Linked DNA regions of Desulfopila inferna. The protein of the gene in region 2 interacts with the protein of the main gene of each other region in a pairwise test. Links are inferred from orthologs where the notes say so. Each region holds a gene or a part of one and is shown on either strand. Other genes may lie near its edges.

What was found.
Region 1: the proteins of yhbY (region 2) and rho interact in binary tests that used the Escherichia coli proteins (3 or more experiments, as listed by UniProt). The link is inferred for Desulfopila inferna from one-to-one orthologs.

What each region holds. Positions count from the first base shown.
Region 1 is NZ_JAFFQE010000007.1:115,922-131,288, reverse strand. Bases 12,465-15,367 are described here. They hold rho (transcription termination factor Rho), read right to left. Parts: upstream 14,590-15,367; coding sequence 13,339-14,589; downstream 12,465-13,338. Other genes in these bases: coaE (dephospho-CoA kinase), read right to left, coding at 15,150-15,367; rpmE (50S ribosomal protein L31), read right to left, coding at 12,834-13,055; prfA (peptide chain release factor 1), read right to left, coding at 12,465-12,582. Also shown: JWG88_RS16615 (EAL and HDOD domain-containing protein), read right to left, coding at 1-1,102; JWG88_RS16610 (PilZ domain-containing protein), read right to left, coding at 1,352-1,687; JWG88_RS16605 (NAD-dependent epimerase), read right to left, coding at 1,905-2,915; JWG88_RS16600 (class II fructose-bisphosphate aldolase), read right to left, coding at 3,169-4,437; JWG88_RS16585 (GIY-YIG nuclease family protein), read left to right, coding at 5,744-6,016; JWG88_RS16580 (sigma-54-dependent transcriptional regulator), read left to right, coding at 6,195-7,568; JWG88_RS16575 (two-component system sensor histidine kinase NtrB), read left to right, coding at 7,581-9,293; murA (UDP-N-acetylglucosamine 1-carboxyvinyltransferase), read right to left, coding at 9,326-10,606; prmC (peptide chain release factor N(5)-glutamine methyltransferase), read right to left, coding at 10,610-11,503; more of prfA, read right to left, coding at 11,512-12,464. UniProt on the Escherichia coli protein: Facilitates transcription termination by a mechanism that involves Rho binding to the nascent RNA, activation of Rho's RNA-dependent ATPase activity, and release of the mRNA from the DNA template.
Region 2 is NZ_JAFFQE010000003.1:377,392-392,754, reverse strand. The notes cover bases 747-3,645. They hold yhbY (ribosome assembly RNA-binding protein YhbY), read right to left. Parts: upstream 2,415-3,645; coding sequence 2,079-2,414; downstream 747-2,078. Other genes in these bases: JWG88_RS09975 (TraB/GumN family protein), read right to left, coding at 2,494-3,645; JWG88_RS09985 (MBL fold metallo-hydrolase), read left to right, coding at 1,212-2,000; dut (dUTP diphosphatase), read left to right, coding at 755-1,210. Also shown: pnp (polyribonucleotide nucleotidyltransferase), read left to right, coding at 1-675; more of JWG88_RS09975, read right to left, coding at 3,646-3,690; JWG88_RS09970 (LysM peptidoglycan-binding domain-containing protein), read right to left, coding at 3,938-5,653; JWG88_RS09965 (transglycosylase domain-containing protein), read left to right, coding at 5,999-9,385; JWG88_RS09960 (tetratricopeptide repeat protein), read left to right, coding at 9,682-11,562; JWG88_RS09955 (efflux RND transporter permease subunit), read right to left, coding at 11,667-14,888; JWG88_RS09950 (efflux RND transporter periplasmic adaptor subunit), read right to left, coding at 14,888-15,363.

The DNA.
Region 1 (15,367 bases), on a different replicon or contig from region 2:
GGTTTCGCTCATAAGCGATAACCGCATCCAGAAATGGAGCCAGCATACCACTGCGCCCGATCAAGGCGTCCTTGACGGCATCCGTCACCGGAAGCTTATCCATCACATCTTCCATTTCCGCATCCAGCATGGTGTCCATAAAGGAAAACATGCCAACCATGAATACTTCGAGATCATATTCCGCCAATAAGCTCCTTTTAGCCAGGAGTTCGCAGAACTTTGCCCGTACCAGAGAGAGTCTGACCAGTTCCGTCGGCTTCTCTGTCGCCAGTTCGGAGACGATAACCAGTATAATAAACCTTCTCAGTTCCTTTTCACCAAGGTAGGCAATGGCATGCTTGACGCTTTTCACCTTTTCGAGTCTATAAAAATAAGCAGAGTTGAGGAAGCGCAGCAGCTTATAGCTGATTGCCAGATCCTGAGAGATGATGCGATGCAGATGCTCCAGGGTGGTCGCTTTTTTACTTACCTCGGCCAGCAGGCTGAAAAGAGTGATTTTCACGGAGGCAAGCTCCTTGACCAGGATCTTCTGAGGCTTGCTGAAAAAGTATCCCTGGTAATAATGAAAGCCGAGTTTGTTGGCCTTCTCGAATTCCTCGAGCGTTTCAACCTTCTCCGCCAGAAGTTTTACCTTATAGTCCGAGAGAAATCGGAGAGTTTTTACAATAGTATCCAGAGGAGTCAGGCGTACATCTATCTTGATGATATCGGCCAGGGCAACAAACGGCTCCATCTTTTTTTGAAAAACAAAATCATCGAGAGCAATGGTGTAGCCGCCGGCCTTGAGATTGGCAATCGCCTCAATCACCGCTCCGCTAGGGTTCACATCTTCGACTACTTCGATGATTATCTGGCTTTTGGGAAAGGAATAAGCAGTTTTATTAAGCAGCAGTTCCTCGGTAAAATTGATAAAGCATGGTTTTTTCCCGGAGATGACACCAATACCCTCAGTCAGAAAAACCGAGCTGAGCAGACTGGTCGTGGCCCTGTCGCCGCTCACTTCCGCCAAAGTATTATTGGCATAACCTCTATAGAGCAGTTCATAGGCATGCAGCTTTTTATGAACATTGAAGATGGGTTGTCGCGCTATATAAAAATCCATACCTGATTGAAAATTCCAAACACGTTGTCAATATACACTTCTTAAATATTCAGCTATTAAGGCGAGAATATAAACGTTTTTGGACAACAAACCAAACAAATAGTTAGTGTAGCTGTCGATTATGATTTTTTGGGGGAATAGTGATGCGATGAAGGCCTGGAAGGAAGGTACCGCAAATCTTAAAAAAGAGATTACCACGAACCATCAGATGGCTCAAATAGCCATCAAGGGCTTTGACTAAACCGGGTATCAGGCGGAGCGCTGTTTTGCTGCAAAATATTTCACAATCCGTTGTCTGTTGTCATCGCTGAGATGAGTGAACTGGACACCAATATTTCCACCGTCATCCCTGACAACCCTGGCACCGATTTCTATTATATCATCAGCATCTTCCAAATCCATGGTGATGAGGATCTTCTCTCGCCGGGCAAGAGGCAGACTGGCTGCAGCAATTGCACATCCACTGCCCGAAATATCTGCAACGACACCATGGCCATTCTCAAATTCGGTTTTAAAGCGAACAGGATGAGCGTTTCCGGCAAATCTCAGGGCCTGTCTTTTGCTGCCTGCCTTGGGCTCATTCATGCTAAGGGCGGAATCTGATTATGGTGAATACTCTATCCATGCATCGAGACCATTCATTGTGACGCAGTCTTTGTTTTTTGTAACTATTCAGCAAAAAGCTAAAAACCGGCAGTTTGCCCTGAACTTTAACTGTTCAGAGATAAGCACCCTGACGGGCATAACCTCTCCCGATTCCGGCTGTACGCCGTTAAGCTCAGACTCCGAGCAGCCGGGAAAATTATATTTTAAAATAATCCCTATACCATCGTACAAATCTCTCGATACCGGTATCAATTGAGGTATCCGGCTTATAATCAAAATCCCTGACAAGGCCTTCGACATCAGCATAGGTAGCCGGAACGTCACCAGGTTGTAGCGGCAGAAAATTCTTATCCGCCTTTTTGCCGAGACATTCTTCAAGGACCTGAATATAGCGAAGCAATTGCTCTTTTTTATTGTTGCCGATATTGTACAATCTATAAGGGCAATAGGAAGAAGCCGGATCAGGGGCATCACCGTGCCAGTCAAAGTCTCCCTCAGGTACTTTGTTAATCACCCGCACAACACCTTCGACAATATCGTCGATATAGGTAAAATCCCGCTCCATATTGCCGTTATTGAAGACATTTATCGGCTGTCCCTCGATAATTGCCTTGGTAAAGAGAAAGAGCGCCATATCCGGTCTTCCCCATGGGCCGTAAACGGTGAAGAACCTGAGCCCGGTTGTCGGTAAACCGAAAAGGTGGCTGTAGGTATGGGCCATCAATTCATTGGCCTTTTTCGACGCAGCGTATAAAGATACCGGATGATCGACATTATCATGCACCGAAAACGGCATCTTGGTATTGGCCCCGTATACCGAACTGGAGGAGGCATAGACCAGGTGTTTCACCCGTGAATGTCTGCAGCCTTCGAGAATATTAACAAATCCTACCAGATTGGTATCCACGTAAGAGTGGGGATTGATAAGCGAATATCGGACTCCTGCCTGTGCAGCAAGATTGACGACAGCATCAAATTGATACTGCTGAAAGAGTTTTTCCATACCCTGCCGGTCGCTAAGATCAAGATCGATATGGGTAAAACCGTCGCCTTCGGCAAGTGTCGCCATGCGGTCTCTCTTAAGTTGCGGATCGTAATAATCGTTGAGGTTATCAAGACCCACCACTTCAGATCCATTGGCAATAAGCCTTTGGGCCAGATGTGCTCCAATGAAACCGGCAGCACCTGTTATAAGTATTGTGTTCATCAAAAAAATAACCGGTAGTAAATATTTTGCAGGTCCACTCCATGCTGTCCTGCTTATACTCGCTTCTTCAGATCGAGCTTTTCACGAGTCCATCCATCTTGATGGACTCGTGAAAAGTTAGCATCTGTGATTGCCAAGTAAAAAGCTTCATATTCAAGGAGCGCAAATTTTCTATCATTTCGGTGTACTAAAGTACGTCGTAATGATAGAAAATTTGTAGCAACGAAGAAGATGAAGAGTTTTTACGACGTCATCAATCTTCAAAGTCACCTTCGGGACCGACATTGATATCCAACAATTTCGCTTTTGCTATAATCTTCTCTTCAGTCCACTCGGCGGGTTCTTCGATTCGCTCAGCCTTGGCGCCAAGATCATGCGTGCCCGCCTGTGCAATGATATCTTTGGCAATATCCGCGGTATCAGTGGCATTGAAAACATTGACAAGCATGTTGTAGACAAAATCCTCGACTCTCTTTGCCATGCGCTCTCGAACATCCCGCGACTGTCCCAGCAGGACATTTTCAAACGGCAGATTGAGTTTTTTGAAGTTTCCGCCTTTCCAGCCCTTTTCTTCAGCATAGGCAACCATTTTTTCCCAGTTTTCCTCAGAAACCCCTTCTCCACTGACCTTTTTAAAGTTTCCACTGGCATCCAGGATAGCGTTGCCGTAATCGTTGACCTCCACCCCCCACGATACCATCTGCAGGGCAGTAGCCACATTTGCCTTAGTCGTGTTTGTCTTGTTGGCTATCTCGCGAAGACGTTCGGAACTGTTGCCCGATGTACCGTGCTGGGCGCCGGAAACACCATAAGGTTCAAGACTGCGATGAATATCGGCAGTGAGTTCCACCTGAATGCCCTGGCCGCTTGCTTCGATACCGTGGACTGAACCATTGTTGAGGGCAATCCAATCAGCGAAGATATTATGGGCATTAAGTCCTTTTATAAGAAAGGAGGCGTCATCGACGGTGGAGAGGCCCTCCGCACCCTTGATTTCTCCGACCTCTGTCTCCAGGGAGGCCCATCCGGGAACAAACTCATAGAGTTCGAGATTGGCCAGAAGGTTCTTGTCATCGGGCATATGCGAGGCATCTATGGCAATCGATGTTATGCCGGCATCAAACATTGAAGGGATCTCGACTTTGGCAGAGGCTATATCGTCAGCGCTTTTTATACCATAATGATCGGCATGTATCGCCACCGGAACGGTAATGCCGAGCTCATTGCAAATGGCATCGGTTTGTCTGGCAATATTCCAGAAATTGACATAGCAGTATTTTGATTCCGATTTGGCAATTTCCACGATAATGGCGGAATTGGCACGCTGCGCAGCCTGCAGCGCTCCCCGCAGTACCATGTGGGAGCGGCCGTTGGCGGCAATTGCTATCGCCTTCCCTTTCTTCAGCATTGCTCTATCGATAACCTTACCGCTAACGAGCAGAGCCCTGGAATGAGGGAAAAGCTTTTTCACATTCGGCGGACGACCTATTTCCAGTAGTTTCATAAAAGAGTTATCAGTCATATAAACCTCCAGTCTTCAGATTACGGCTTATTGAATTGGAATTTCAAGATACTAGAAGCATATATCTTTTTTCCCATGAAACCAAGAAAATGAATGATTTTTTTTAATTTCGCAGAGTTTCACGTTTTCTTACGATTTCTTAGAAAAAGCTTTATGATTGAGTTCAATCTTGACGATAATAAGCATAAGACAACCAAAAGGAGAAATCCTGGGTACTGTAACTCCTTTACGGGTTCATCATTCGACAGGTTGAGAAGCGTCACCAAAATCTTTAAATTGCTTTCTGCCGAAAACCCAGACGGCAACGACACTGATTTCGTAAAGAACAATCAGCGGTCCTGCCATCATTAACTGGTTAACAACATCAGGCGTAGGCGTGAGTATTGCCGCAATAACGAAATTGATCAGGAAAGCATACTTGCGGTTGCGATTGAGAAAAGCAACATCAATGACACCGATTTTGGCAAGAAACACCATCAGAATGGGTATTTCAAAAATGACACCGAAGGCAATCAGCAAACGCAGGGAAAGAGAGAAATACTCACCCACGGCAGGAAGGGAGGTAAGGTATTCATTGTTGTATCCGACAAGAAATTTAAAGGCCGGTGGAAAAACCACGAAATAGCCGAAGGCCGAACCACCCAGGAAACAGAGGGTTGATAAGATTGTAAAAGGGATTAAAACCTTTTTTTCATGCTTGAACAGTCCCGGTGCTATAAATCGCCATATCTGCCAGAAAATAACCGGGGATGCCATCAATATACCACAGACAACGGCTAATTTTAGGTAAAAAAAAACCCTTCCTGGTATGAGGTGAAAATCAAAGACGTCCCCTCCGGCAATACTTCTACCAGAGGACGGAAAAACCAGCTGCCGATCGGCCGTATGAAGCCGTAGGAAATACCGAAGCCTATGAAAATAGCGATAAAAGCGATGATAAGGCAGGACCGCAGCTCCCGCAGATGCTCGGTGAGGGCCTGATTTTCAAACTGATTACTTGAATTTAGATCTTCCATTTTTTCTAATTTATTTTACTATTGCCGGAGTGTCAGGATTAAAGAGACATCTTTTACCAGTTGCCGTCGCAATTTGCAATACCTTGCCGGAATATGGACATCCTAACCATCCCTGCGGATTTTGGACCTTTCAGATTGTTTTCCGGCTCTATTTTCTTTTTGCAGGAAGATCTGCCTCAAGGCTCCAGCCAGTTCAGCTGGTTAGGACGATAAATGATAAGCACGCGGCGCCGGAAACACACCGGATTTCCTCTCCGGCTCTCTTTCCAGACTGCTATTTGAAGAAGAACATGAAAACCACCACCGCCCATTGGTATGTCTATATGGTTTCCTGCGCGGACAACTCCATTTATACAGGTATAACGACGAATCTTCAACGACGGATTCTGGAGCACAACAGCCCACGAGGAGGAGCCAGATACACACGAAGCAGACAACCTGTAGTTCTTGTCTATTACGAAGAATATCCCGATAGATCACTGGCAAGCAAGCGCGAATTTCACCTGAAGAAGCTTTCTCCCGGGAGAAAACGTGCCCTGGTTACCTCAACACCTGTTGAATAAAGTGTTTTTTTACCATATATACTGTTTTACAATATTCCGGCTTGTTTTTTTCTTTTTCACCAGGTTTACGTTCGCAGGAGAGACGATTCTTTGAAAAATAAACTGATCCATATAATAGCACCCCGTTTGTCTGACGACATCATCCCCAGGATACTCAACACCCCATCCAGGAACTGATATGACCAGAATATTAGTCGTTGATGATGAACAGAGCATGCGTGATTTTCTCCAAATCCTGCTGCACAAAGAAGGTTACGCTGTCGATACGGCAAATAATACCGATGCTGCCCTGAAGAAGCTGAAAAATTCCGGTTTCGACCTGGTTATAAGCGACATCCGCATGCCGGGAACCAGCGGTCTGGAGATGCTCGGGATGGTAAAGGAACTGTATGCCGATCTTCCCGTTATCATGATTACCGCCTTCGCTTCCCCCGATGATGCAGTTTCCGCCATGAAAAACGGCGCCTTCGACTACATCTCCAAGCCCTTTAATGTCGACGAAATTAAATCTGTTATCGAGTCCGCCACTTCGCAGAAAAGTGAACCGCAATCCCGTGAGCAGCTCGCTGATTCCTTTCCCGGCATCATCGGCAAGAGCAGGGAGATGCTGAAAATCTTCGATCTCATCAGCAGAATCGCTCCCACTCCCGCCAATGTTCTGATCTATGGGGAATCGGGTACAGGCAAAGAGCTTGTGGCCAAGGCAATCCATCTCAACAGCAAGGTCGACGCCGACCATTTTGTTCCAATCACCTGCAGCGCTATTCCCGAAGAACTCATGGAAAGCGAACTGTTTGGCCACGTGAAGGGATCATTTACAGGCGCCATCGGCGATAAGGCCGGACTTTTTATGGAGGCTGACAGCGGCACTGCTTTTCTAGATGAAATCGGCGAGCTGACTCCGATAATCCAGACAAAATTGTTGCGTGTCCTCCAGGAACGAGAAATCAAACCGGTGGGCTCCACAATAATTAAACCGATAAACGTTCGCATTATTGCGGCTACCAACCGAATTCTTGAGGATGAAATTGTAGCCGGACGCTTTCGGGAAGACCTTTTCTATCGCCTTGCCGTTGTTCCCATACGGGTTCCTCCTCTGCGTGAAAGAAAGGGTGACGTGCCCCTGCTGGTTGATTATTTTCTGCAAAAATATTCACGGCTGCTCGGCAAGGAAGTACAGAAAATTTCTTCCTATGCCTTGCAGGTTCTGATGAACTACGACTATCCCGGAAATGTCAGAGAGCTGGAGAACATCATAGAGCGAGGAGTCGCCCTGGCAAGCACCAATATCATTCTGCCGGAGAGCCTTTCTCTTGCCGGCGGTCTGCGGGAAAATAAGCAAAGGATAAGTGGTGAACCGTTATTCCATGCGGTGGAGAATGAACAGGAGTTATTTGATACCGGGCTCGATAAGGTCATGGCCCGTCTGGAAAAGCGTATTATCAGACATGCGCTTGAAAAGACAAACAATTCTAAGATGAAAGCGGCAGATTTGCTGCAGGTTAGTTTCCGATCGCTCCGCTATAAAATCACCAAGTACGGTATCAACTAAGAGATGTTTTCTTTGCGAAGACTCTTGGGACTCTCATTTTCCGTGACCAGAGGTGTAATTCAGATCCTGCGGCAGCAGCTGCTATGGATGTTGCTTCTTCGCATCGTTCTCTACACCTTGCTTCTGGGCGTCACCTATATTTTAAGCGATCTCCATTTCAGCGTTATCATACTGCCCAATTCAGTACTCATCCTCCTGCTGCTTTCGGTTTATACTATTTCGATCGTCTCCGCCCTTATTCTTATCAGGCTGGAAAGGAATCTGCAGAAATTTGGTTTTCTCCAATGTATTCTCGACACCATCTTCGCCAGCCTGCTGGTCTATTCAACCGGCATCTCCAACTCGATTTTCACCTCTGTATACTTCTTTTCGATTATTACCGGCGGGCTGCTTCTGCCACGCCGTGGCGGATTGATCGCTGCGGCAGCGGCCACTATTTCATATGGCTTTATTCTTTTTCTCGAATTCCAGGGAATCGTTCCCGATTATTTCCTGGTCTTCGATTTCAATCCGATGCAGAAGCTTCAGGAACTTGTCAATCTCTTCGCCGTAAAAGGATTAACCTTTTTCCTGGCCGCATTGTTAAGCGCCATGTTCGGCATACGCCTGCATTCAACGGAAGAAGTGTTATCGGATACCATCTACAGTTTCGACAAGCTCTCTCATCTGTATAAGACAATATTTGATAATATCTCCACCGGAATAATTACCACAAATGATCAGCACATCATCACTTCTGCCAATACCGCGGCGCGAAACATCATCGACTATTCCCTGGACGAACTCATTGGCCACGATCTGACCAGGATTTTACCGCACCTGAATCTGAGCAGCAGGGCAACCCGGCAAGCTATCGATTTTTACAAAAAGGACGGCACCAAGATACGTATCGGCTACTCCCTGACTTCACTGCATATGCCCTCAAAAGATCTCTCCGGCAAAAAAATCTCTTCCATCTACGAGGAAGACAGTAAACTTGTAACACTTCAGGATATCAGTGAGATAGAAAAGTTGGAAAGCAAAATACGGCAGGGGGAGAAATTAGCAGCCATAGGAATGATGAGTGCGGGGATAGCCCATGATTTCCGGAATCCTCTAACCGCCATCTCCGGTTCTGCCCAAATCCTGGCCGGCGAATTTTCTTCTGCCGGCTCAGCTGGAAACAAAGAAAACATGATGTTGACTAACATCATCCTGCGCGAATCGAACCGGCTCATTTCAACAATTGCCGACTTTCTCAAGTTCGCCCGTCCCGATCTCGTTGAACGATACTGGTTCTCACTGCTCAACTGCATTGAAGAAGTGCTTCAGGTCTGCCGGGCTGATCCGGAATGGCCGGAGACCAGTACCATCAAAATCGATATTGATCCCAGAACAGATGTATGGGCCGATGAAAAACAATTTTTCACCATAATGAATCACCTGATCCAAAACAGCATAGCCTTTTGTGCTGAAGGGCAGGAAATCATTCGGATACGGGCAAGGGAGCAGACCCTCTCTGACGATAAGGGAAATCTTGTCATTTCCGTAGAGGATAATGGCCCTGGAATCGACAAGGAAATGTATGAAAAAATCTTTGAGCCATTTTATACCAACCGCGCAGATGGTACAGGGCTGGGGCTGACTATAGTCCAGCAGATAGTGGAAGGACACAAAGGTTCGATCAGTATCTCTCGCTCATCGCTGGGTGGCGCGAAATTTACCGTCACTCTTCCTCTCTATTAAGTAACCAAAGAGAGATATCTCAGGTCCGCTGACTATTCCTGCTCCTTCCAGACCCTTGCCCCCAGATTGCTCAGCTTGTCGACCAGTTTTTCATAGCCGCGTTCAAGATGATAGATCCTGGAGATTTCCGTCCTGCCTGAAGCGGCGAGCCCGGCAATCACCAATGAAGAGCTGGCGCGTAGATCCGTAGCCATTACAGGTGCACCTAAAAGACCTTTAGTACCGACACCCTTGACCACGGCCGTATGGCCATCGGTCTGGATATCCGCCCCTAGTCTGCGTAATTCGGCAACATGCATGAATCTGTTTTCAAAAATTGTCTCCTTGATTACCGATACCGAATTACTCAAGGACATCAAGGCCATGAATTGGGCCTGCAGATCAGTGGGGTATCCTGGATAGGGCATGGTTTTTATGTCGGCGCTGCCGATTGAAAACTCCCCGCCACCATTACCCCTGGCTGCGATATGGATACTGCTGCCGTCCTCTTCAATCAGGCACCCTGCTGTTCTCAGTTTATCCAGCAGTGAAGGAAGATGGGAAGGATTACAGCCGCTGATGGTCGCTTCTCCTCCCGTTGCACAGACCGCGATAAGATATGTTCCTGCCTCAATACGATCAGGAATGATTTCACATTCCGCCGGCCTTAGTTTTTCAACTCCCTGAATTGTGAGTCTGTCGGTATCCTTTCCTTCTATCACGGCACCCATGCCGACCAGCATATCGACTAGATTACCTATTTCAGGTTCCTTTGCCGCATTTTTTATGACGGTTGTTCCCTGGGCGAGTGTCGCTGCCATAAGTATATTTTCTGTGCCTGTGACGGATGGTATATCAAAATTAATGCTGCCGCCCTGCAGCCTGCCGTCAATCTCGGCATCGACATAGCCCTGCTCAAGCCGAATATTGACCTTCATCTTCTCAAAACCGCGTATATGAAAATCTATGGGCCTCTCACCTATGGCGCAGCCTCCGGGCAGCGACACCCGGGCCCTGCCAAGACGCGCAAGTAGAGGGCCAAGAACGAGCACGGATGCCCGCATGGTTTTGACAAGCTCGTATGATGCTTCAGAGAATCCGAGCCTGGTGCTGTCGATGTTCAACGAGTAACCGTCATAATGCCAGGTGACGCCAAGGCTTTCCATGAGCTTGAGAAATGTTCTGGTATCACGCAGATCAGGAACGTTGCGCAGTATGTGCCGCCCCGGAGTGAGCAGAGTAGCGGCAATAAGGGGCAGTGCGGCATTCTTGGCACCGCTGATTTTCAGATGGCCTCTCAGAGGAATGCCGCCTTCGATGATGAGCTTTTCCATCGTTCACTCTTGGTATTGATTGGTCTTGGCGTACAGTACGCGATCCCTGCCGCTGTAATCCTTATACGTCTCAATTACTGTAAAATATCTGCCGTTGACAGAAGCGGAGGCAAATTCTTTTTTGACCTCATCTGCCTGGTCGGCCCCGAACTCCATGAAAAACATTCCGGACGGGGTGAGGTAGTTCAGTACTTCCAAAGCGATGCGGCGGATAGATGAAAGCCCGTCCAGACCGCCGTCCAGGGCTATACGGGGTTCAAAATCGGCCACTTCCGGTTCGAGCTCCTGCTCGATCTCATCCCGCCGCACATAAGGAGGGTTTGAGACTATCAGTGGAAATGTTGCCTGCTCCAACCCTGAGAACATATCGGAGAGAAGCGGGGTGATACGCTCTGCAACATTATGTTTTTTACTGTTTTGGATGGTCACGGCGAGAGCTTTCTCGGAGCAATCAAGGGCCCAGACCCTGCAATTCAACTCAATTGCCAAAACTATGGCAATCACCCCGCTGCCGCAGCATAGATCGACACAGCGATCAATTACTGCTTTTGCCTCCTTGACTTTACGAAAAACCGTTTCCAGCAGAAATTCCGTTTCCGGCCTTGGCACGAGAACATCCCTGTTCACCTGGAAAGAGAGCGACCAGAATTCTCTTTCCTCAAGGATGTAGGCGACAGGCTCGCGAGCGGCACGCCTTTCAATAAGAGAAAAGAAGCGCTGAGAGGCATCGCCATCTACCTGATCCATACCATGCAGAAAGAGTTCGGTCCTGCTCATGCTCAGGCAATAGCCGAGCAGCAGTTCTGCATCTCTGACGGCATCTGGTACTCCACATTCACTGAGCTTTTCCTCACCATACCGTAAGAGCCGGGCTATCTTCATATTCCCAAAATGCATCCAACTTCCTACTGCACCTTCTTGAGCTTTTCGGCCTGATCATGATCGATTAAAGGATAAATCACTTCATCGAGTTTTCCGTTCATGATGTTTTCCAGCTTATACAGGGTCAGATTGATACGGTGATCCGTCAATCTTCCCTGGGGAAAGTTATAGGTTCGGATTCTCTCGCTTCTATCACCGCTGCCGACCTGAGACTTGCGATCCTGGCTGATCTTATCATGATGTTCCTGCTCCATCTTATCAAGTAATCTGGCCCGCAACACAGTCAGTGCCTTTGCTTTATTTTTATGTTGGGACTTCTCATCCTGACAGATTACCACCAGACCGGTGGGCAGATGGGTTACGCGCACCGCGGAGTCAGTGGTGTTGACACTCTGTCCTCCGGGCCCGGAGGAGCGAAAGACATCGAATTTGAGCTCATTCATATCAATTTTGAGATCAACTTCTTCAGCTTCCGGCAAAATGGCAACGGTCACCGCAGAAGTATGTATTCTTCCCTGTGTCTCCGTCTCGGGTACACGCTGGACCCGGTGGACGCCGCTCTCATATTTCAGCTTGGAATAGACGCTGTCGCCGCTGATAAGTGCGATGATTTCTTTGAAGCCGCCGATGCCGAGAGGACTTGAACTCATCGTCTCAACACGCCAACCTTCATTCTCGGCAAATCTGCAATACATCCTGAAAAGATCTGCGACAAACAGGGCGGCTTCATCACCACCGGTCCCGGCACGTATCTCGAGAAAGATATTCTTATCATCGTTTGGATCTTTGGGCAGAAGGAAGATACGAATTTCCTGTTCAAGCTTCTTCTTTCTTTCCTGCAGAATTTCATTTTCCTCCCGGGCCATCTCCCGAAGGTCGCTGTCCTCTTTAAGGTCATGAATAATAGTGTTATTGCCCTCAATCTCCTGCTCAACTTTTTTATACTTGCCGTAGAGTTCATTGAGCCGGTTCAGCTGGGTATGCTCCCGCACCACATTCTGGTATTCTTTCTGGTTATCCATTAGAGATGGATCAGAAAGACGTCCTTCCAGGTGAGAGATTTTCTCTTCGAGGTCTTCGAATTTATTATACATTATGATGCCGTAAAAAATAGAATTTGAAATGGCTGAAGACTTTGTTCATCCCGCTCAAGGATAAGAGCGGACACCAGGTATAGCGACTTGGAACCCCGGAATGAAATGAAGTGGCTGAAGATTACGATACCATCTAAGTGCTTCGTGGCAACTTCTACGAGATTATCAAAAATGAAAAAAGTCCACAACGGATGAAAATGTTGTGGACTCTTAATTCTGTATCAGCACGGGGAACCCCATACTTGATGATACTATGCTTCTTTCTTGTTCTCGAAGTGTTTGGCGTATCGCTTCTTGAATTTTTCGATCCTGCCTGCTGTATCAATAAGTTTTTGCTTACCGGTAAAAAACGGATGACAAGCCGAGCATATTTCCACATTTATCTCTTTGTTCACAGAACCAAGCTCAACCTCGTTTCCACAGGCGCAGACAGCCTTAATTTTGTTATATTCCGGATGTATATCTGGTTTCATCTTTCCTGACTCCTTCGAAATTTACATATATCGTTCAATGCTCAAGTTTTCTCATCTTGACTCAAAACGCAAACTTGACAGTATATCCTATCAAAGAATAATTTCAAGCATAAACAGCATCTTTAAAAACCGCAAATGAAGAGTTGTATATTATTCAATCACCTCATAAACAACCGTGGCCAATGTGGCTTGGGCTCAATCCCATAGAATAAGCTCTTACTATAAGTTAATCAACTGAAGATCTCAGATTTCTGTTTGTGTGGCACTACGAATGGCTATGCCATCAACTGTTCATTGAATCCAGAAACTCGGCATTTGTCTTAGAATGTTTCAGCTTATCTATAAGAAATTCCATCCCGTCTGCGGGGTTCATCGAAGCAAGCAGCTTTCGCAGAATCCAGATTCTCTGGATCAGGCTCGAATCAAGAAGCAGATCCTCCTTCCGGGTTCCGGAACGTTTAATATCCATTGCCGGGAAAATGCGTTTATCCGACATTTTTCTATCAAGAATCAACTCCATGTTGCCGGTGCCTTTAAACTCCTCAAAGATTACCTCGTCCATTTTGCTTCCCGTCTCCACCAGTGCGGTAGCTAAAATGGTAAGGCTGCCTCCTTCCTCTATATTCCGGGCTGCTCCGAAAAAACGTTTCGGTCGGTGCAGGGCATTCGCTTCAACGCCACCTGAGAGAATTTTTCCACTGGACGGAGTGACGGTATTGTAGGCACGGGCCAGACGAGTGATGCTGTCGAGCAGGATGACCACGTCTTTGCCGTGTTCAACGAGTCTTTTGGCCTTTTCAATAACCATCTCAGCAACCTGAATATGCCGTTGAGGGGGTTCATCAAAGGTAGAGCTGACAACTTCTGCAGCCTTGACCGAACGTGCCATCTCCGTCACTTCTTCAGGCCGCTCATCTATAAGGAGGACGATGAGATATACTTCCTTGTGATTGCGGACAATAGAGTTGGCTATTTTCTGCATCAATACGGTCTTGCCGGTTCGGGGAGGGGCTACAAGCAGTCCTCGCTGACCCTTTCCGATCGGTGAAAACATATCCATTAGGCGCATGGAGTAGTTGTCGGGCTGCCACTCTAAATTGAACTTTTCGTTAGGGTGCAGCGGGGTCAGGTTGGTATAAATGGTTTTCTGCTTAACTGCATCCGGTGGATCGTAGTTGACGCTTTCCACTTTGAGCAGTGCGAAATAGCGCTCTCCTTCTTTGGGAGCGCGTACCAGTCCTTCAATGACGTCACCGGTGCGCAGATTAAGCCGCCGTATCTGTGAAGGTGAAACATATATATCATCGGGACCGGGAAGATAATTGTAGTCGGGAGCTCGTAAAAAGCCGAAACCGTCTGGAAGAATCTCCAGAACTCCATTGCCGCGCATCTGACCTTCTTTGTCTGACTGCGCCTGCAGGAGTGCAAAGATAAGTTCCTGCTTGCGCATGGAACTATAGCCCTCGATCTTAAAACTACGTGCAAGTTTTACCAAGTCACCGATTTTTTTGACTTTTAGTTCCGCCAAATTCATTTATTGCTTTCTCCTTTCAAAACACAGCGGTATTTTAACAGTGGTAATAAGTTTATCCTTCACAGGTAATCATGACAAAGTTTGCCAAATTCTCCGGCACGGGGCCCACCAGGCAAGCTTTCCCGGTTTAATCAATGATTTGGTTGGATTATTGTATAGATTGGTGAAGAATGAATTATATTATGAAACAGGTCTTTTCTTTAACCCGGTATATGGGCAGGATTTTCTAATTGGTACCTTGGCAAAGAATTTCTTAGTTTTAAAATAGGATTTCGTGAAGGTACTTTCCCGCTTGTGGGTTAGCTTTTTGTTGCTAAGAGTGTTTTTGATCCATCAAGGGCAGGATACTCTTTCCGGTTGATGCTTCTCTTATACGGTTTCCCTTCTCAGCTGTCAAGTGTTTTTGCAGGAAAAATATCCGCTTTCCAATCATTATAAATAACAACTCATCAGGGCTCCAGATGTGTACAAGCAGCCCGGAAGACTTGAGGATGCCTGGATATTATTGGCTGCTCGTGTGCAAAATGGGTGCCCGGAGTCTGCGCTTACTCTGAACCGTTTTATTTTCTCAGCAAATCCAAGGAGAGTGCTTCAACTTGAAGATGGGTTTTTTCCTCGGAACCGGAGTTATCAATGACATAATCGGAGCGCCCGATCTTTTCATCCATATCCATTTGCGCATCCAGAGCCTTGATTGCCTGATCCCTGGAAACCTTATCCCTCGTCACGACTCTGTCGACACATTGACTCCTGGTGGCCGACACCGTCACAACAGCGT
Region 2 (15,363 bases):
AAGGAAGGAGACAAGGTTGTTATTCTCTCCGATATCCTCGGCGATGAAGATCATCTCGGCGACATGGACTTCAAGGTGGTCGGCACTGAAGGCGGCATAACTTCACTGCAGATGGATATCAAGATTGCCGGGGTTGACCGTGAAATCATGGGAGATGCCCTTGAGCAAGCCAAGAGAGGAAGGCTGCACATTCTTGCTGAAATGAAATCAGGAATCTCCAAAGCACGTGAAGAAGTGTCAGAATATGCTCCTAAGTATCTGGTTATCAAAATAAACCCGGATAAGATTCGGGATATTATCGGCCCGGGCGGCAAAATCATCAAAGAGATGTCTGCTGAATACGATGCCAAAATAGAAGTTGATGACAGCGGTCTGGTGAAGATATTCACCTCGGATGGCAGCAAAGCTGAAGCATTGATCGAGAAGATCAAGGCGATTACAGCCGAGGTTGAAATAGGCAAGACCTACACCGGAGTGGTAAAGAGCATAAAGGATTTTGGCGCCTTTGTTGAAGTATTGCCGGGAACTGACGGCCTTGTTCACATTTCCGAACTGGATACCAAACGTGTTGCCAAGGTTACCGACGTGCTCAACGAGGGTGACACTGTGGAGGTGAAAGTTCTCGATGTCGACAATAGAGGCCGGATCCGTCTGAGCCGTAAAGCCCTGCTGTAATCGACTGAACGCGTGGTAATTATTTAATGCAAAGCCGGATCGTTATTGATCCGGCTTTTTTTTTGAATTGAAAAAATCAATGAGCGAAGAAATAATCACCTTTTGCCGTCTGGATCGACAGGCCACCGCCGATTTGGGTCTGCCTGCCTATGAAACAGAACATGCCGCGGGCATGGATATCCGTGCCGCGGTTGACACCTTTCTGATCCTGAGGGCCGGCGAACGTGCTCTTATCGGAACAGGACTGGCAGTTGCCATTCCTCCAGGTTTTGAAATTCAGGTACGGCCCCGCAGCGGACTAGCGGTTAAGCATGGTGTTACCGTGCTCAACAGCCCGGGAACGATAGATGCGGATTATCGGGGAGAGATCAAGATAGCGCTTATCAATCTCGGCACGGAGGATTTCCGTATTACCAGAGGAGATCGTATTGCACAATTAGTCGTGGCACCTGTTGTCCGGGCAAATGTGAAGACGGCACTGGAACTCTCCAGGACCACACGGGGTGATGGCGGTTTCGGCCACACAGGCAGGTGATATGCGTTTTTCGGTGCTCGGCAGCGGCAGCAAAGGAAATTCCGTCTATATTGAATCCGGAAAAACGGGGATATTGCTGGATGCGGGATTTTCCGGAAAGCAATTGTGTTCACGCCTGAACAGTACCGGTAAAGCCATCGAATGCGTCGGCGGAATTTTATTAACCCATGAACATAATGATCATATCTGTGGAGCGGGAATACTCTCCAGGCGCTGTAAGATTCCGGTTTTCGCCAATGAAGGCACCTTTCGCGGCGGAGAGAAGAAGATGGGGAGGCTTCATCAGAGAGAAGAGTTTGAAACAGGAGAGAAATTTGTCTTTCAGGATCTCGAAATTCGCTCCTTCCGCACTCTTCATGATACCAATGATCCGGTGGGGTATGTGATCAGCGACGGTCAATACACTCTGGGGTACTGCACCGATACCGGCAAAGTCACCCATCTCATGGCAGCCCGCCTACTCAACTGTGATGGTTTGATCCTCGAATTTAATCATGATCCGGAAATGCTCAGGCAAGGTCCGTATCCACTTTTTTTACAGCAGCGCGTCCGCTCCAGCCACGGTCATCTGGCTAATGACGATGCCGCCGATTTTCTGGGCCGTCTTCTCAATCCGCGGTTACAATACATCGTTCTGGCCCACCTGAGTGAAACCAACAACCTTCCCGGAATCGCCCATGAAGCTGCAATGAAAGTAAAGGCTGATTCGAACAGCACCTTCGTAGTGGCACGGCAGGAGTGTCCCACTACCATCATGGATCTTTCCTTATCGGCCCACCATCATAAATAAATCTGTTTCCCCCTGAACTCCAGCTTCTCCTGGCCTTGGGCCGAGGACTAGGGGGCAAGCAGGCAAATAAAAATCACATTACATGCTGGGTAGGTGGATCCGCTTATCCTTCGGTCTTTTGGGATTGGCTTTATATAGTAGCAGGGTTTTGCCGATGAACTGGACCAGTGAGCTCTGCGAGGCTTCCGGTATGATCCGGGCAGCTTCCTTTTTGTCAACTTCGGAGTTGCTGCCTACCTTTACCTTAATAAGCTCGTGATTGAGAAGTTCGGTTTGCACGGCTTTCAGCAGACTTTCGCTGATGCCCTCCTTGCCGACGAGAACCAGGGGGGAAAGCTTGTGGCCCAGACCTCTGAGGTATTTGATTTGCCGGTTGGTGAGTGCTGTATCTTGAGGTTTTGCTGGAGTATCCATTATATTTATAATTTGTAACCGTTTTTAATAAATTTAGCCTATGAAGGCAATGGCCAGGTATGAGCCGAAGACAAGTGTTTCAGCTCATAAGGTTTTTAACTATTTCAACACCGCCTATCCAGGTACCGATGGCGGATCCAAGACCGGTAAGAATAAAGACCAGGAATACCCGCAGAAGTTTGTTTTTCCACCAACAGGCGAAATGCAGCATATCTTCAGCTACCGTCTCAAATTCCCTGACAACCGGCGGGCATACCATAACCTGGATAAATGCGGTGACATATCCCGCGCCGATCACCGGAGTGAGGCTGGTTATCGGCGCCGCCGCAAAGGCGCCAATAGTAGTGAAAGGGTGGGCCATGGCGAGCACCGCTCCTGCGGCCGATGGTATACCATTTGCTAAAATCCAGTAGAGCAGGTTGGCGCCGGCCACCGATGCTCCTTTTTGGAAGCCGATGGTAACAAGTGAACCGATAATAACAAGAGGTATGGCCCATCCTACAAATTTAAAGGTACGGGATACCGGTGGAATAGTGCTTATCTCCTCCATCAGCGAACTGTTGTCGGTTTGTAGATGTTTGATGATACCACTTATGTGGCCGGCTCCAACGACAGCGACTATTTTCCCACCCGGTGTGGTTCGTATTTTTTCAGCAAGGTAGATATCCCTTTCATCGATAAGTACCCTTTTGACATCGGGCAGAGTATCTCCCATTTCATCCATCAATTCGGCCAGAACGTCCTTTTGTCTCAGCTCGGCCAGTTTCTCCTCACTTACTTCGGTACGATCAAAAAGGCTTCCCAGCAGAGCCGCAAAAAGATATCCTTTCTTGAAAAATGAGGTGGATTTCCAGGTTCTGCGCAGAGTAATGCGCACATCCCTATCGCACAGGGCAATGGGTATCCCGTGCCTGTCTGCGGTTTCCGCGGCGGCGAGAAGTTCAGCACCGGGGGTGACGCCCAGTTGGCTTCCGAGTTTCTTCTGATAGGAGGCCATCAGCATATTGATCATCAGTGTCGACAGCTGTTTGTTTTTGATAACCTCTTTCAGATCCAGGGCCTGCCAGCGTTTCTTCTCCATCAGGACCTTATATCGCTTATCGTCGAGCTCCAGGCAGACGGTGTCAGGGTTTTCAAGAGTGATTACCTGTCTGACAAGGTCAACTGATTCCTGTGATATATGCGCAGTCCCTATGAGCAGGACTGTTTTTCCTTCAAGATGGAGTATATGGACATCATCCGAATGTTGATTCCTGACAAGTGTGTCTTCGAGCATGAATATGAGTAATTTTAAAAAAGGGGAGGATAATTGCGCTGCACCACGCACGTAAGGTCTAGCCCTACAATGGCAACGAAAGGTTCAGTTGTAAAGAGAATTCGAAACGTATCCTGCTGTCAAAAAAATGATCTTTGACATCGGCAAAAGCCCGGCACAAAATCCTGCTTGCCAAAGCAGTTCTCGAAAACCACTCATTGTCTCAGCAAAAGGGCTGTGGCCGGGAGTTCGCCAGCGCTGTCTTCATCTAGACATCCTTTACTTTCAGCTTACTGCCCGGATGGATGAGGTTGGTATTCAAATTGTTCCAGAGTTTGATCTCTTTGGGCGAGGTATTGAAGCGGCGTGAAATTTTCCAGAGAGTGTCGCCACCCTTAACCTGATACCAGCTAAACGCTTCATGGGCGGACGTTTCCGTTACGGGAATGTTCTTTTTATTATCAGCAAAGACTATAAGGTTATTGTCGGTATCCGCAGCCGCTGTTTTCTGCGGATTTTTTTGAGCGGAGGTGGAGGAGGCTAAAACAGCGCCGTCATCTATTATATAAAGAGCAAGCTGCTGCCCCTCCCGAATCTTATGGACGCTTTTAAGCCCATTCCAGGCAACGATCATCTGCTGAGGAACCGAATATTTCGTGGCAATTTTTGAAATGGTTTCACCACGCTTGATAGTATGCAGGATCAAACTGTCGCTTGAGTGAGCAATGGCCGAGCCGTCTTTCGGCAGCAGCTGATAATCAACAACGCTATAAGGGATACGGAGACGCTGCCCACGCTGTAAGGTACCGCTACGTAAATTGTTGACCTTCAGGATCGTGGTCTTGTTGACGTTATATTTGTTGCAGATAGCCGTAAGAGTTTCGTTTTTTGCTATTATATGTGTTTTATAGCCTGTTTTGACGACACTGTGCAGTCTGCTGAGATTGGCCGCCGCAAGGCTGGAAGTACCTTTGGGAACATTGGCAAGATATTTTGATTGATTAAGCGGGGTTCTTCCTGTTTTCAGCTCCTGGTTGAGGAGTCCGAGTTCCTTTTCGGATCCCCCGCTGACAAGGGCCAGGGCGTTGATGCTCAGACCCGGGCCGACTTCAATGGTGTCGTGCTGGAAGGGAGCTTCGTAGCTGATATTGTTGAAACCAAATTTTTCCGGGTTTTTGGCTATAATCATGGCAGCGATGAGTTTGGGGACATACCGCTTGGTTTCAAGACTGAGATATTTTTTTTCGGCAAGCTCCCAAAAATCCTTGGTTTTGAAACGTTTTAAGCCATATCCGATTTTACCGGCGCCGGCATTATAGGCAGCCACCGCCAGGTGCCAGTCATTAAACTGTGCGTAGAGATCGCCGAGAAAGGCGACGGCGGCCTTTGTCGCCTTTTCGGCGTTGCGGCGTTCATCTACATACTGATCGATTCTGAGATTATAATCCTTGCCGGTCCCTGACATGAACTGCCACATGCCAACGGCCCGGGCTCGCGAATAGGCGCGCTGATTAAAACCACTTTCGATCATGGCCAGATAGATGAGGTCTTTCGGCAGACCCGCTTTCTCAAGCTCTGCATGGATAAGCGGCATATATTTTGAGGAACGGGCCAACCAGCGTTTAAAATGTTTTTTCTGCTTGTTCTGAAAGAGGTCGATATACATTTCGACCTGTTTGTTGATAACTATCGGAAAATCATAGTCCTTGACGTCAGCTGCGGCAGGAATCTTTTTTTCCGCCCAGGACCCTGTCTGTTCGAGAGCATTAAGTTCCTGAGTTATGCTTTTTTCATCCTCAACCGGCAGCGGCAGCAGTTCAGCGGGAGGTGTGGATGAATTTTCAGAATCGATCAGGATGACATCTTCCCCCGAATTTACTGCAGGATCATCTATAAAACTGAGAAATGTTTCTTTGGCTGCACAGCCCGAAAGACCGAGGAGAAGACATGAAAGGAGAATAAAGCGGGTTTTTGATATAATCATTATTTGCAAATCATAGTAATATTCTGTTGCCGGAAGCTACCAAAAATAGAAAACAACTACATGCAGGTTGAGATAAGTGGAGTAACAATGTACACTCACTTTTCTATCAGCTTGATAGTAAAATTGGTGTATTTAAACCTTATGATTCCTTGAATTGCAAGCAAAATAGCATTTTAGTACCTTAGAAAAAATCTTTCGGATATTTTTCAGGATGATATTTTCCGTGAATCCGGCTGCTATTGAGAATACTCCCTTGAGTTTCTTATGGCAGGATTTCGCGATGGAAAAAAGAGAAAAAGACTATTATTGCTGTGCCTCATTGATATTACTTAGTTGCCTTCAAAAATGATAAAAAAAATACTGCGGTTTCTTGCAATAGCCCTCTTTCTTTCTGTACTTGGAGGTGGAGCAGCACTTTACTGGTTTGTGGTCCTCCATCCCGGCGAAGAGATTCAATCAGAGAATATCGAAAGCATATTAGGGAAAGAAAGTCCTGTTTTCTATAACGACGGCATCACCCGCCTTGGCGTGTTTTTTGACCAGGCGCACCGACAGTATGTGCCATATGACCGAATCCCCGTCAATTTCATCAATGCCCTGGTGGCCTCCGAAGACAATAGTTTCTTCTCTCATTTTGGCTTTGACCCTCTAAGTATCATGCGGGCGGCCTGGATGAATATTCAGTCCGGAAGGATAGTACAGGGTGGATCTACATTGACACAGCAGACCGCGAAAAACCTCTTCAAAAGAAAAAACCGCACCATACAAGCGAAATTGAAAGAGCTGCTTTTTGCCTTACGTCTCGAATATCACTACCCCAAGGAGAAAATCTTCGAGTTTTATGCCAACCAGTTCTTTGTCAGCGGCAATGGTCATGGATTAGGTATTGCCGCGCGTTACTACTTTGATAAAAAACCCGAGGAGCTGACTCTCCTGCAGTGTGCCTATATAGCCGGAAGCGTCAAGAGGCCGAATTACTATAATCCTTTCATCAAAAAGTCGGAGGAAAATAGAAAGAAGGCGCTTGAAAGAGGAAGGACCAGAGTCAACTACGTTCTGGCAAAAATGCTCGAGCTTGGAATGATCAGCGAATACGAGCAGGGCGTTGCCACATTCGGTGATATAGGATTTTCCAAAGGCGAGGTCGGCTTTCCTCTTGATTATGCCATGGATATGGTCAAGGACGCAGTGACCTCGGTTGAAATTACCGAGGCTTTGGAAAAACATGAAATTACCAATATTTCCACATCAGGCGTGCGTATCATCACCACCATCGATAAAAAAATGCAGGAACAGACGCTGTACTCTCTGCGCCATGATATTTCCCGTCTGGATGTGCGTCTTCGCGGATATGAACGCGAGCAGGTGCAGAAAGAGTTGCAGGAGCTTACCTATAAGGGCGACAAGCTTTTCAAACAGCATGCCTTTCTCTTTGGTGAAATTGTGGAGGTTTCAAATGATGACGGCTCTCCGCTGGTCACTGTCGATCTGGGCCATCGTGCCAGAACCGGCGTGATAGACAAGAGCGGGCTTTCACGGCTGGTGGCCGCCAGAGTGCGCTGGCAGAAAAATCCCTGGAGTGTTGCCGGCGCAAAGGACTACAGCGCCTTTCTCCAGCAGCTGCAGCCGGGAGACACGGTTTGGGTCAGCGTTCGCGGAGAAGGTGACGATGGCAGGATACAGCTCGATCTGGAAAAATATCCACAATTAAACGGCGGGGCACTGGTTCTTAAAGACGGCATTATCAAAGCGGTGGCCGGAGGAGTGGAGAATCGCTTTTATAATCGGGCCATTTATGCCAGAAGGACGATGGGGTCATCCTTCAAGCCTTTTGTCTTTGCGGCGGCACTGCAGTTGGGGTGGAATAGCACAGATCATCTGCGGAACTCCCGGGATGTTTTCATGTACCAGAACCAGCCATATTTTCCCCGTCCCGATCATCATTCGCCTTTTGATGAGGTTTCACTGAGCTGGGCGGGTGTCAAATCGGAGAATGTTGCCTCTGTCTGGCTGCTCTCACATCTTTGCGATAAGCTGACCAGTGAACAGCTCCGTGAGGTGGCGGAGCATGTCGATATGGCGCCGACTGTCGTCGATGGTGAGCAGGAACCCTACTCCCGTTACAGGAGCCGCATCCGCGACAGGTATGGAATTGTCATAAATCTCGACACCCTGCGTAAAGCCGCATTTCAGCGTGCCCTGGAAAATATAGAAACGGATTTTATCTTTGCAGGCAGAGACCTTGAGCATAAACGTTTACAGAAGATGCATTATGGTCTGGGGTTTGCGGATATTAAAAAGTCTATTGAAAAAGAACTCAAAAATCGATCGTTGAGCCAGAGTGCCAGGGAAGAGCTGGAGCTGCGCCGGGAAATAGTGGCTGAAAGTTATCTTGATTATGAAAATCTTCACCGCAAGTTTGACAATTTCAGACAACGGCACCGCAGCGATAGAACATTCGCCTCCGTATACTATCCGGAGTTGGTGGAGGATACCATTGACGAGAGCGAGGAAGGTGCCGAGGGTCGATTATTCTATGACGAATTTGCCGGACGCTATATCTTCCTGGAAGATATATCCCGGAGCGGAGGAATGATTCCTTTGTCCGGGGCTCGTCTGGAGCGGATGCTGACAGCTATGAGTGAGACGCAGAGAAAAAATTTCTGGAATGATGTTTATCTGAATTCCGAAATTTCGGTGGAGGGTTTCGAATTGATACAGCAACAGGTTTCCCGTGAGATGGAAACTTTGCGACAACAGCAACCCTACAGTATGGATACACTCGAGCATATCAGTGATTTCAGAATACTGGTCGGCCTTAGATATTTAATAGCACTTGCTCAGGAATTCGGAGTCAACAGCGGCCTGGCCCCGGTGCTGTCCTTTCCGCTTGGATCGAATGTAGTCACGCTCTTAGAAACCCTGCGCCTTTATGAAGGACTGACGACCGGCAAAGTGACTCTGTCCGGCGTCAATGAGGATGACAGCCGAGATTTGCTCAGCATCATCGATAGAATTGAATCATCGGGTGGAGAGATCCTGTATCAGCCACAGCGGATTAGCCGGGACCTCGTAGCTCCGGAAACATCCGCAGCGATAGGACATGTGCTTGAAAATGTAGTAAAATTCGGCACAGGGAGATATGCAGATAAGCATGTCAAACTCACCGGCTCGGCGACTCAGGAGAAGGACGAAATAATCGACGGCCTGGGCCTGTCTATTCCGGTTCTGGGAAAAACCGGGACGGCCAACAGATATACCAATGCCTCGTTTTTCGGTTATCTTCCCGGATTTTCCAAGGCTGACAACACTCTTTCGCTGAGCGATGGTTATGCCGTCGGAGTGTATGTCGGATTTGATGATAATGAGGCCATGAGGAAAGGGGCTACCAGAATATCCGGTTCTGCCGGAGCACTGCCTATCTGGAGTGAGATTGTCAATGCGATTGTGCAGAACGATGGATATGCTAACCAACTCGATGTCGTCGATCTCTCTTTTTATGGATTGTCGCTGAAGCGCCCTGAAATAGGACAAAAAAATATTGCGATTTCCACGGATAAGGGAGGGATCATTCCGCCGGGTGCTGCGGGAATCATAGATTCTCAGGACAGGTATACTCCTTCGATATTGACATTCGGCACTTTGGATGACCAGGGAGGGTTTCTTCCGACACGTCATTTTCTCCCATACTGGCGGGTGTCTTCTCTTGTGGAAAAGACCCTGACCAGGTAAAAAATCCCAGGATATGCTTCATTGTTTTCGGGATCGGCATGACTTCCTGGATTTTATTCCTGCTCCTTGCTATGATATGGAATATGTCTATTATAATGCGGGTAAAGAGCGGAGATAACAGGCTGTATCCGACCGCAAAATCCAGGAGCTGTAGACCTCCCTGCAAAAAAGTGCGGCAGGTGCAACCAGTTTGATTAGTTAAACTATTTTAATTTGTTACCGATATGACAGTAACAGGTAAAACCAACGCGGGGCGAATATCTCCTCCCGGAAAAATGAAGAAAATTAAATAACGTATGAAAATGTCTTCCTTAAAAATACCGGTAGTATGTGTCATTTGTGCTCTGCTGTTTACTGGCTGCGGCTCCCCCCCGAAATACGCACCACCGCTGCAGGAGGAGAGTTATGGCAGAGAGAGCAGAGAGAGCAGAGATGGAGATGGCTCCTATCCCGGAGTAAGCAGCTCTCCGGTAGATTTTGACTCGCAAAAAGAAATCACCCAACCCCAGGAAATACGCCTTCCTTCGGAGACAGCGAGAGAAAAGGATTTTGTCCAGATCCAGGGCCCTCTGCCGACAATGACGTATGTCAATGACCGTATATTTGAATATGGTCGAAAGCTTGATCATTGGAGAGAGATAGATGCCCGCTCGGCAGCACTGGAGATGAGCCGCGAGGATAGCGAAACCATGGTCGGCTGTTTTGTGGATCTGCAAAAGGTTCTGAATGGCTATAACCGGCTTCGCGCCGATATGCTGCAGCTCAATACCAGCAGCGCTCATCTGATAATAAGCGGTGAAGATGTCATGGATTTGCAGAAGCGCGATATTTCTTTTCTGGAATCCATATGCGGGAAATTACTTGCTCCCGAAGGGGATGAACTGGTCGACTGGGAGAACAGGGAGGCCGATGCAGATTTGCCGCAGCTGGAAACCATAATCGAGAGATACACGGACAGCCGTGAATATGAAGAGGTTGTGCAGGCCTGGCAGCGAATCCCCGAGCAGCAGAAGGAAAGAGTTCATTTGCGCACCAAGATCTTCTATGGCAATGCCCTGATGTTTTTGCATCAGGAAGAGAAGGCTGCGGAAATATATCAGCAGATAGTCGATGAGATGTCGGTCTCGGACGAGCAGAAGACCGATCTGCTTTCATTACGCCGGATACTGGCGGATCTCTATACCGCATCGGGCAATTACACTGCCGCGGAGAGTCAGTACCTCAATATCTCACGAGACTACCGGGATCTTGGCAGCATAGAAGAGTGGTCAAAACTGCAGCTTAATATTCTGGAAAGGAGCGAAGAAGGTGGTCCGGAGCTCACGAAATACTCCAATCTGCTGCGCAACTTTCTCGGCTTTATTCCGGAACGGGACGGTTTTAAAATTGTCTGGGATGCCGAAAATTTTCTGGCCGACTTTCCCTATTCCGCTGTGGCCTCCAATGTTGATATCATCAAGGATACGGCCCGGCAAAGAGCCCAGCAATGGTTCGAGCAGTTCTTTGTTGAAGTGGACGATTTGGCAGCGGAACAAAAATATCTTGATGCCATAGAAAAACTGGAAGCGATCCCGGGAGACATTATCAGTCTTGAACAGAAGGAGAAGATAAAGGCGCGAACCGATGAACTTGTTCTTGCTGAAGCCGTCGAGCGGGAAACCCGCAAGATCGAGAAAATGCAGGAGTTACAGACCCGCTGGAATGAAGGAATGGTAAAGGTCGAAGAGGGAGACTATGATCAAGCCATAACCGCTTTTCAGGCATTGCTGCAGACGGAGTATCACGCCAAGGCCGAGGATAAAATAAAAGATATTACCCTTCTTGCCGCCAAATCGGACAGGAGGGCTGCCGCAGATCTCTATATTCGCTATACCAAGACATCGGATGTCGAGATGAAAAAGAAGCTTCTCACCGAGTCGAGACGGCTTCTTACCGAAATACTCACAAAATATTCCGATGTGGACATACTGGATAAGGTCCAGGATAATATCAGCAGGGTTGAACAGGAAATGAATACCCTGGATCCCAACCTTCTGCCTGCCATCAAAGCGGCTGAAAATGGTGGCAGTATGGAATTTCAGGAGGAGAAGGACGTGGATGATTTTGCTTTTACCCTACCGGCTGATATCGAGCCCAGAAAAAAGACAGGTCTGCAGGAAGGAGACCTGAAGCAATAGAAAGGGCTTAAGTCCTAAATTTACAGCGGACATTGTCTTGGCAGAAGTTACCGGGTTGCCCCGGGGAAAAATAAAAAAACAGCTCCTTTACGGGAGCTGTTTTTTTATTTGTTTACCCGGGGTTTTTTTACCATATAATAAAGAACAGGAACCGCCATCCTGCTTACCAGAAGTGAGGCGATTTCGCCGAACATGAGGGAGATGGCGAGCCCCTGAAAAATCGGGTCTGCAAGAATGACCGAGGCCCCTACAACAACGGCGAGAGCGGTCAACAGCATCGGACGAAAACGCACTGCACCGGCCTCGGTGACCGCATGGGCCAGCTCCTGTCCCTGTGCTCTGCGCAGTTCGATAAAATCGACCAGGATTATGGAGTTGCGCACCACTATGCCGGCACCGGCCATGAAACCGATCATTGAAGTCGCCGTGAAGAAAGCGCCCAGTCCCCAATGCGCAGGCAGAATCCCGATGAGTGAAAAGGGAATGGCCGCCATGACCACAAGGGGTGTGATGTAATCCTTGAACCAGCCCACCATCAGCATATAAATAAGGATCATGACGACGCAGAAGGCAAGGCCGAGGTCGCGAAAAACCTCCAGGGTGATGTGCCACTCCCCGTCCCACTTCAGTGCTACTTCATGCTCCATAAAGGGCTGGTTGAGATTATATATGGCAACATTTCCCGCCCTGCCGCCAAACTGCTCCGCCTCCAATTGCTTTATCCGCTTATTCATTGCGAAGATGGCATACACCGGGCTTTCAACGCTGCCGGCCACATCTCCGGTAACATAGATCACCGGTTTGAGATTTTTCCGGTAGATGGTCTGAGCCACTTTTTTTTCTTTAACCCGGACAAGTTCCCGCAGCGGTACCAGGGCAGATTCGGGCGACATGTCCGGGCGTACTGAGATATTGAGCAGAGAGTCGATTCGGGCCCGAAGATACTCTGGCAGCTCGAAAATGATGTTGATCTCTTCTTTGTCGCTGGCCTTGTGGTACAGGGCAATGGAAGCGCCCCGGACGGCAATGTCAATGGTTTTAGCAACGAGTTCTTCCGATACCCCATTCAGAGCCGCCTTTTCCTTGTCGACGGTGATGATCTTTCTGTGTCTTTCCTCTTCCCTGAACCAGTCTATATCGACCACTCCCTCGGTTTCGGCAAATATCCGCTTTACTTCTTCTGCCAGTTCTATGCGGGCTTCCTCCGTCGGGCCGTAGATTTCGGCAACAAGAGTCTGCAGTACCGGGGGGCCGGGAGGCACCTCGGCCACGGCCACGGCCGCTCCGTACTGCTCTGCTATTAGAGCCAGTGCAGGACGAATTCGCTGAGCGATATCATGGCTCTGGTCGCTGCGTTCATCTTTTGGCAGAAGATTGACCTGAATATCGGCAACCTCCGGTCCCTTGCGCATGAAATAATGACGAACCAGGCCGTTGAAGTTATAGGGCGAAGCGATTCCGGTGTAAATCTGATAGTTGTCCACCGCAGGGTCCTTGGCAACGGCCTCGGACATCTGCAAAGCAACCCGTGAAGTCTGTTCGAGCGTAGTCCCTTCGGGCATATTGAGAATGACTTGAAATTCACTCTTGTTGTCAAAGGGCAGCATCTTGACTTTTACCAGACCGAAGTAGACCATCGACATGCTCAACAGCAGCAGAATGATGATTACGGCGAAGAAAAGAATACGCCACCACCCATGTGAAAGCAGCGGATCCATCACCGCATGATAGAGTCTGGTGAAGAAATCGTCGGGAACGTCGTGGTCACCGCCCTCATGATTGCCGGACGCTTTGCCTTTGAGAATATGGACGGCCGCCCAGGGCGTGATGGAAAAGGCGATGAGCAGAGAAAAGATCATCGCCGCCGTGGCACCGATGGGAATCGGTCGCATATAAGGCCCCATCAAGCCGCCGACAAAGGCCATGGGGAGAATTGCCGCTATTACCGCCCAAGTTGCGAGAATTGTGGGATTGCCCACTTCGTCGACGGCTTCGATGGCGATTGTGGAAAAGGATTTATCGCTATTGGCAGGCAGACGCCGGTGGCGCACGATATTTTCCACTACGACAATGGCATCGTCGACCAGAATGCCTATGGAGAAGATGAGGGCAAAAAGCGTTATTCGATTGAGAGTATAGCCGTAGAGGTAAAAGATGAGCAGGGTCAGGGCCAGGGTCGAGGGGATGGCCAGCATGACCACGATCGATTCGCGCCAGCCGAGAAAGAACAGTATTAAAAGGGCGACGCCGAAGACCGCGATTCCCATATGGAGAAGCAGCTCGTTCGATTTTTCAGCCGCAGTCTGACCATAATCCCTGGTTACCGTGATATCTATTTCCGAAGGTATCAGACTGCCCTTGAGGCCTTCAATTTTTTTGAGTACATCGTCGACGACACTAACGGCATTGGCCCCGGGTCTCTTGGCAATGGACAGGGTTACCGCTGCCTCTCTCGCTGGGGTGTTCCGGTCGCCATGGATAACATAATTCTCGGGATCGGCGGGACCGTCCATGACGGCGGCAACATCTTTGAGATATACGGGTTTTCCGCCAAATACTCCGACTACCACCCTTTCCACATCCTCCACATCGGCGAAAAAGCGGCCGGTCTGCAGCAATATTTCAGTATTCAGGGTCTTGAGACTTCCGGAAAAGGACTGCTGGTTGGCCTGCTGAATTTTGGTAATGATTTCGGTAGCAGTCAGGTTCCGGGAATTAAGGAGTAATGGATCGAAAAGCACCCGCAGTTGACGTTGGGTCCCTCCGATTATCGTGGTTTCGGCAACATCCCGGATGCTCTTTATAGAATCATCGAGCTGTGCCGCCACCCGGCGCAGCATAAAGGAGTCATATTCATTACTGTGCAGGGTGACGGCAAGGATGGGGACATCGTCTATGGTATGTGGTTTGATCAACGGTTGTGATACCGTATGCGGAATGCGGTCAAAGTTGGTCTCCAGTTTCTGATTGAGCCGTACTATGGATTCCTCGAGATCGGCACCCACGTAAAATCTCACCACTATGAGGCTCTTGCCGTGCATTGAGGTGGAATAGATGTATTCAACTCCGGGAAGTTCATACAGCAGCTTTTCCATGGGGATGGAGAGCCGCTCTTCAACCTCCTTTGGAGTTGCGCCGGGCATTTGAACCAGGACATCGATCATGGGCACCTTGATCTGCGGCTCCTCTTCACGCGGCAGCAGTATCACAGCCAGCACCCCAAGCAGAAGCGAGGCGACTATGGCCAGTGGGGTCAGCTTGGAGTGCAGGAAGGCTCCGGCAAAAATGCCGGCAAAGCCCGTTTTCGGGGAATTAGCGTTCTTCATCATTGACCTTGCGGGTCTAATGTATTGACGGGCTGAGAATCTCTCAAGCGCTTGTCATCACTGATTATCAGTTTATCTCCGGCGCTGAGCCCCGAGAGTATTTCAACTTCCTGTCCGTAATGTTTTCCGGTTCTGACCAGCCGCAGTCTGGCTCTGCCATCCACCAGAAGAAAAACCTTTTCCATCTGCCCGAACGATTCGATACTCTGCGGTGGTACCAGAATTGTTTCCACGGTGTTTCCCGGAAGAATCACCCGGGCAAACTGGCCCGAACGAAGAGCGGGTTGTTCGTTGATGTCAAGCTTGATCGGTACCGTTCTGCTGCGCGGATCTGCAATTGGAGTGATTTCGACAACAGTACCCTTCAGCTTGAGCTGCGCTGCGGGGACGCTCGTCTCCATTTCCATGCCGAGAGTGATATTTGCGACAAGACTTTCGGGGATATCGGCCACTATCTGCAGGTTGCTTTCATCGG